Regions from separate parts of the Sphingobium sp. RC1 genome, predicted to be linked through region 1. Evidence: riboswitches for the same ligand, from Rfam matches in the RefSeq annotation. Region 1 holds a riboswitch; each other region holds the start of a gene.
The links. A riboswitch is a leader RNA that binds a small molecule or an ion and turns the genes downstream of it on or off. The one in region 1 is predicted to bind cobalamin.

Region 1 (2,258 bases):
CAGCGAAATCGTGCGCGAACTTGCCCTTACCGGCGTCGGGATCGTCTTGCGCTCGCTCTGGGACGTGGGCGACCTGATCGCAAAAGGCAACCTCGTCCGCGTCCTCGATAGCTGGGAAGGCCCCGTTGACCTCGCCGTTCACGCCGTCCACCCCCGCGCCGCAGGCCGTCCCGCCGCCGTAGACGCCTTCATCGGCTTCTTGCGTGAAACCTTCCGCGATGCATCGTGGAACCGGGGCGGCTGATAGCAAGAAGCACCTTAGCGCCACCCGCTCAACTGCCTGAAAAGCGCAGAAATCCTCTGCCGCAATGATTTGCAAGCCTGCTGTCAAAAAACAGAAGCTTTCCGGAGTTAACCTGCGTAATGGCAGCGGGAAACAGGCCGATGTTATCGTTCGAGCCATAAGAGATTGAGAGAGGATAAGGGCCATGCGCCCCAATGACGCGTCACATTTTTCCGCCTGCGCCGCCCAGGAAGCGCGGCAAGCCAGGGAAGCCCGCCTGCGCGGCGCCGACCAGGCAACCATCGCCCTCCACAACGAACGCGCCGTCCGCTACCAGGCCATGGCGCTGCGCCTCCAACGAGAGCGCGGCGCGACCCTGAACTGATCTTGGCGCGACAAACGGGCGCACGTCATCCCCTCTCCCCTTCAGGGGAGAGGGTGCCGAGCGAAGCGACGGCGGGAGAGGGGACTGCAAGCAACCGAGGCCGCTCCCCTCTCCCCAGCCCTCTCCCCTGAAGGGGAGAGGGAGTGATGTTGCCCCACTCCACCCACTCCACCCGCCCATCACCCCCCTTGCCCACCCCCCCCACCTCCGCTATCGCCCACTCACCCGGGCAACCCCTGGGGAAATGATCGCGCCGGTGCCTCGAAAGAGGCTTAAAAGGGAACATGGTAAAGGAGGCATCCGCCTCCCCAAGCCAAGGCTGTCCCTGCAACTGTAAGCGGCGAGCGCGATGCACATCGCCCCACCTCACAGGCAGGTTGGGGCAAGTCACTGGGCCGGACGCTAAATCCTGCGAGGCCTGGGAAGGCCGTGCATCAAGCGATGACCCGCGAGCCAGGATACCTGCCAGCGTCTGGTCGCTCTTGCCTTGGTCCAGGGGATGGCCGCGGCACGGTAGTTTCCGTCTGAGCGACGAACGAGCGGCAAGAGGCCGCTTCGGTGACGCTGGCGGCCGCCTTGGGGGCGTCCGGCCGTCTGCGTGCGCCGGTCGTCGCCTGACGACAGGTCTCTTGCCGGATGTCGCCAGACGCCCGGAGTGCATGAAGTGAAACTGCCCAATCCTTTCCACCGCGCCGCCTGCGCGCTGACCGCCACGCTCCTACCCCTGCCAGCCTTCGCAGCCGAAACGGCCGATGCGGGCGAAGACGCCAGCACCATCATCGTCTTTGGCCGGGGCGAGGACAAGATCGGCACCGCCCATGCGGCGAGCGAAGGCAGCGTCGGCGGCGCGGACCTTCTCGTCCGCCCGCTGCTGCGCGTTGCAGAACTGCTCGAAGCCGTTCCGGGGCTGGTCGCCGCCCAGCATTCGGGCAGCGGCAAGGCCAATCAATATTTTCTGCGCGGCTTCAATCTCGACCATGGGTCGGACTTCACCACCTATATTGACGGGGTGCAGATGAACTTCCGCACCCATGGCCATGGTCAGGGCTATCTCGACCTCAACGGCCTCATCCCCGAAATCATCGCACGGGAGGATTTTCGCAAAGGTCCCTATCGCGCCGATGGCGGCGACTTCGCGCTTGCGGGCGCCGCCTATATGACCACGATCGACGGCTATGACCGCCCATGGGTCGCGGCGGAGGGCGGCTCCTTCGGCTGGCGCAGGCTGGCGTCGGGCGGCACGGTAAAGGCGGGCGCGGGTAATCTCACCCTCGTCGCCCAGGCAAAGATGTATGACGGGCCGTGGCAGGAACCTGAACATCTGCGTCACTATGCGGGTTTCGCCAAATATACGCTCCCCGCCGGGGCGGGGAAGATCGACGCCACGCTCCACGCCTATCGCGCCACATGGCGCCCGACCGAGCAGATCCCCGAAAGGATCGTCGGCACGCCGCTCTGCCCCGATGTCTTCTGTTCGCCCGATCCGTCCGCGCGCGGTGAAACCACCCGCATTATCGGTAATCTCGCCACCGTTCAGGCGACATGGCGCGCCAATCTTTATGCCCAGTTCTACGACTGGACGATGTTCTCCAACCCCACCTACACCGACCCCGACGGCACCAGCGCGCAGATCGAGCAGTTCGACCGCCG
Region 2 (2,258 bases), on a different contig from region 1:
TAAACCATCGATTCCAGCCAGGCGATGATGTTCTCGCGCGTCGGGTCCTCGATGAAATCAACAAGCCGGGTCAGCCCTTCATTGGGAAAGGTGGAGGTGATGTTGAACCCGATCCCGCCGATGGTGATATAGCGCAGCACCCGCTGGGGATGAGATGCCGCGAGATGGCCACCGGCAATCCCGCCATAGCTGTTGCCGAGGATATGCGCGCGATCGATGCCGAGGCCGTCCATCAACGCGACGGCAGCGTCGCGGAAAACCGCCACAGGATCGCCATCCACGGGATCGCTTTTGCCATAGCCGGGTGCGTCGAGGATGATCGTGCGGAAATGCTGGGAAAAGAGCGGCAGATTGCCCCGAAAATTCGCCCAGCCCTTGACGCCGGGGCCGGACCCGTGAAGCAGCAGCAGCGCGGGGCCTGATCCAGCCTCATGATAATGGAGGCGGCCATTGGCGGTTTCGAGAAAACGGCTGGTCGCTTCGAAGCTGAGATCGCTCATCATCTGCTCTCCATGTTGTTATTCAAGGACGGGACTAGCCTTGGGGCAAAGCGGGCGCAAGCAAGCCGTCGCTGCCCACTTCCCTTTCGCGCGCATCGCCCTTATGAAGCGCAGCGGATCGGGCTTGCCCGGTCCATCGATCGCGCCGGTGTCCCGCAAGGGACTTAAATGGGAACGCGGTGCGGGAGGTTTCCCCTCCCTAATCCGTGGCTGTCCCTGCAACTGTGAGCGGCGAGCAAGGCATGGACCGGCCGGACCCTTAAAACAGGGACGGTCAGCCACTGGAGCGATCCGGGAAGGCCCCATGCCAACGCTATGACCCGCAAGCCAGGAGACCTGCCGGAGCAAAGGTCGCTCTTGCCATGACCCAGGGGATGGTCACGGCTCGGTTCTCCGTTTGAGCGACGAATTCGTGCGGCTGCGGCCGTGCAGGCGTGCGGCCTGTCCGCCTGCCTGTGCGTGCCGTCCGTGTGTCGTGGCGCTGATGCGGGGAGTGCAGGAGCAATGCAGGAGCAGGCGCAACGTGCCGACGCTGATCCATGCGCGCACCTTGGCGTGCGCGGCTGGTGTCCGACGGCATGGCGGCCGATGATGGCTGGCGACGGGCTGCTGGTCCGGGTGCGCCCGGCGCTGGGCCGGATGACCCGCGCGCAAGCGGCCGGTTTGTGCGAGGCCTCTCTGGCGCTCGGCAACGGGCATATCGACATCACCAATCGCGCCGCACTGCAAATCAGAGGCGTACGGGAAGCAGACCATAGCGCTTTGATGGAGCGGCTGGTCGCGCTGAACCTGGCCCATGCCTACGCAGAGGGCGACAGGCAGATCCCCGTCCTGATCAACCCCGACTGGCTACCCGGCGACGACAGCGCGTTCATAGCGAACGCCCTGATCGCGCGGCTCGGCGAGTTGCCGGACCTGCCCGCAAAGGTCGGGTTCGCCATCGACGCGGGGCCTGCTCCGGTGCTGAGCGATGTTCCGGCTGACTTTCGGGTCGAAAGAGGGACAGGCGGCGCACTGGTCCTGCGCGCCGACGGGCGGACCCATGGCGTAGTCGTGAGCGTGCAGGAAGCGGCCGAGGGGCTACTGTGCCTTGCCCGATGGTTCGTGGACAGCGGCGGCGTTCAGGCCGGGCGGATGGCGCGGCATTCAGGGGAGCTTCCCGATGCGGCGGCCGAGGCCCCTGCCCCGGCCCGGTCTCGCGCTGCTGCGCTGGCTGCAGCGCCTGGGCCATTCCATGCGGCGCCCTTTGGCCGGATCGAGGCTGCTGCGCTCCTCGCCGCGATGAAGAGTGGCGCGGAGGCTGTGCGGCTTACCCCCTGGCGCGGGCTGGTGCTGGAGGGAAGCAGCGCGCCCTCCGACGATCCGGCCGATCCGCGCCTTTCGGCGGATGCCTGTCCCGGCGCGCCCGCCTGCCCGCAATCGAGCGTCGCCACGCGCGATCTGGCCGCCCGGCTGGCGCCGCATGTTCGCGGACTTCATGTCTCGGGTTGCGCAAAGGGGTGCGCCCGGCCTTCGCAGGCGGCGGTGGTCCTCACCGGTCGGGATGGCCACTTCGACCTTGCCCATAATGCGCGGGCGGGCGCGCCGCCGCTGCAATCGGGCCTGTCGCCCGATCAGATAATCGCCCTCTTCGGAGCCAAATGATGCCGCATATTTACGAAACCAACGGGGCGGAAATCTATCGCCAGTCCTTCCGCATGATCCGGGCGGAGGCGGCGCTCGGCCGCTTTTCGGCGGAGGAAGAACGGGTCGCCGTGC
Region 3 (2,258 bases), on a different contig from region 1:
TTTCCACCAGTTCATAGGAACAGCGCGAAGAGAGCAGGGCAAATCCGCCGTCCCACGACAGGTCCTGCCGCCGCATGGCGCCGATCAGCTTGTCAAAGGCGTTATGGCGGCCCGCGTCCTCATAAGCGAGGCGGATGGTGCCGTCGGGACCGGCCAGCGCAGCGGCGTGGACGGCGCCGGTTCGCCTGTTCAGCGGTTGATGCGCAGACAGATCGTTCAGCGCATGAAAGATCGCTTCGGGCTTGGCATCGCAGCGGGCGGCGATGGCAGGCAGCGGACGCATCGCCTGTTCAAGATTTTCGACGCCACACAGGCCGCAGGAAGAGTCCGAAACCCGATGGCGAATCCGGCCGAGCAGCCCCTCCGCGCGATCGGGCGGCAGCGTGGCGCGGGCTACAAGGCCCTGATCGGTCGCGTGCACATCGACATCAAGCGGCGCGTCGGAAGGGACGACCAGCCGCTCTGCCAGCGCGAATCCCTGCACCAGTTCCGCGATATCCGCCGGGGTCGCCATCAGCACGGCATAGCCGATGCCGTTATATTCGATGGCGACGGGAACCTCCTCCGCCAGTTCGCGCATGACCGGCGATGTGCCGCCATCGGGCGCGATCCGGGTGAAGGAGAAAGACGAGGACATGCGTCCGGTCTAGGCGGAGAGGACAGGCGCGGCAATATGGTGCGGGGAGTCCGGCACGTGTTTGCCGGGCAGCATGGGTCATTTCAATTTCATCGTCTTGCCCGCTTTCCTTTGACGGCCAAGCCATCTATGCACGGCATCGATCGCGCCGGTGCCCGGAAGGGCTTTAAAAGGGAATGCGGTGCGGGCTCCTGCCGAAGGAGCCCAAATCCGCGGCTGTCCCTGCAACTGTAAGCGGAGAGCGAGATGCATAGCGACCTTCCGGTACGACCGGGGGTCAGCCACTGGGCCGGACGCTAAATCATGCGAGGCCTGGGAAGGCCATGTGTCGAGCGATGACCCGCAAGCCAGGAGACCTGCCAGCGTCTGGTCGCTCTTGCTTTGGCCCAGGGGATGGCCGGGGCACGGTATTCCGTCTGAGCGACGCGTGCGGCGGGGCCGCACCGGCATGCGTGCCGGGCGCTATATGGTGTCCGTCCGGCGCATCGTGTCGGCCGCTCAGCGGAGGTCCCGTTCAGGTTCGCTGACGCCGACGGGAGCCATGTCTAAAATGGCGATACAATTTCCGGCGCTTCGCCGCCGTGCCACTGTCATGTTCGCGGTCTTGATCGCCTGCAATATCGGCCTGTGGCTCTTTGCCCTGCTGATCTTTGCGGGCAACACGATGATGCTGGGCACCGCCCTGCTCGCCTGGAGCCTGGGGCTGCGCCACGCGGTCGATGCCGATCATATCGCGGCGATCGACAATGTGACCCGCAAGCTGATGCAGGAAGGCCAGCGGCCGCTGACCGTGGGCCTGTGGTTTGCGATCGGCCATAGCGGCATCGTGCTGATCGCCGCGGTCATGATCGCCGTCGCCGCCAACGCGCTGAGCAGGGTCGAGGCGGCGGGCGAAATCGGCGGCACGATCGCCACGGTCATCTCCGCCACCTTCCTCTTCGCCATCGCCGCGATGAACCTGATCATCCTGCGATCGGTCCTGAAGACATTCAACCATGTTCGCAATGGCGGAACCTATGTCGATGAGGACATGGACATATTGCTGGGCAACCGGGGGCTGTTGGCGCGCCTGTTTCGGCCTCTGTTCCGGCTGGTCACGCGCAGCTGGCACATGGCGCCGCTGGGCTTTCTGTTCGGGCTGGGATTCGACACGGCGACAGAGGTGGCGATCCTCGGCCTGTCGGCGGGTCAGGCGGCGAGCGGTCTTTCGATCGCGACGGTCCTCATCTTCCCCCTGCTCTTTGCAGCGGGGATGGCGCTGATCGACACGGTGGACGGGGCGTTGATGATGGGCGCCTATCAATGGGCGTTCGTGAAGCCGATCCGCAAGCTCTACTACAACATCACCATCACGCTGGTGTCCGCGCTGGTCGCGATCGTCATCGGCGGGATCGAGGCGGCGGCGCTGCTGGGCGATAAGCTGGGCCTGACCGGCGGCGTCTGGTCGGTCGCGGCCGATCTGGGTGAGCATTTCAACAGCCTCGGCTTCTTCATCGTCGGCCTGTTCGCCGCCTGCTGGCTGGCGAGCTGGATCATCTACCGCTGGAAGCGCTTCGACGAGATCGACGTGCTCCTCCCCAATCAAGGACAGACTTTATGAGCAAGGTTCCTGCCACCGTCA

Region 2: it holds a riboswitch for cobalamin, as region 1 does, so the genes downstream of both, AC6JBC_RS14380 (ferredoxin-like domain-containing protein) here and AC6JBC_RS18005 (TonB-dependent receptor) in region 1, are expected to answer to the same signal.
Region 3: it holds a riboswitch for cobalamin, as region 1 does, so the genes downstream of both, AC6JBC_RS14410 (HoxN/HupN/NixA family nickel/cobalt transporter) here and AC6JBC_RS18005 (TonB-dependent receptor) in region 1, are expected to answer to the same signal.

The regions. Positions count from the first base shown of each region.
Region 1 is NZ_AP027309.1:381,255-383,512, reverse strand. It holds gene AC6JBC_RS18015 (LysR family transcriptional regulator) at 1-244, shown strand, start outside; gene AC6JBC_RS18010 (hypothetical protein) at 429-608, shown strand; cobalamin riboswitch at 846-1,092, shown strand; gene AC6JBC_RS18005 (TonB-dependent receptor) at 1,333-2,258, shown strand, end outside.
Region 2 is NZ_AP027308.1:61,201-63,458, reverse strand. It holds gene AC6JBC_RS14385 (alpha/beta fold hydrolase) at 1-503, opposite strand, end outside; cobalamin riboswitch at 630-858, shown strand; gene AC6JBC_RS14380 (ferredoxin-like domain-containing protein) at 1,089-2,144, shown strand; gene AC6JBC_RS14375 (precorrin-8X methylmutase) at 2,144-2,258, shown strand, end outside.
Region 3 is NZ_AP027308.1:69,889-72,146, reverse strand. It holds gene fdhD (formate dehydrogenase accessory sulfurtransferase FdhD) at 1-637, opposite strand, end outside; cobalamin riboswitch at 770-1,015, shown strand; gene AC6JBC_RS14410 (HoxN/HupN/NixA family nickel/cobalt transporter) at 1,188-2,237, shown strand; gene cobW (cobalamin biosynthesis protein CobW) at 2,234-2,258, shown strand, end outside.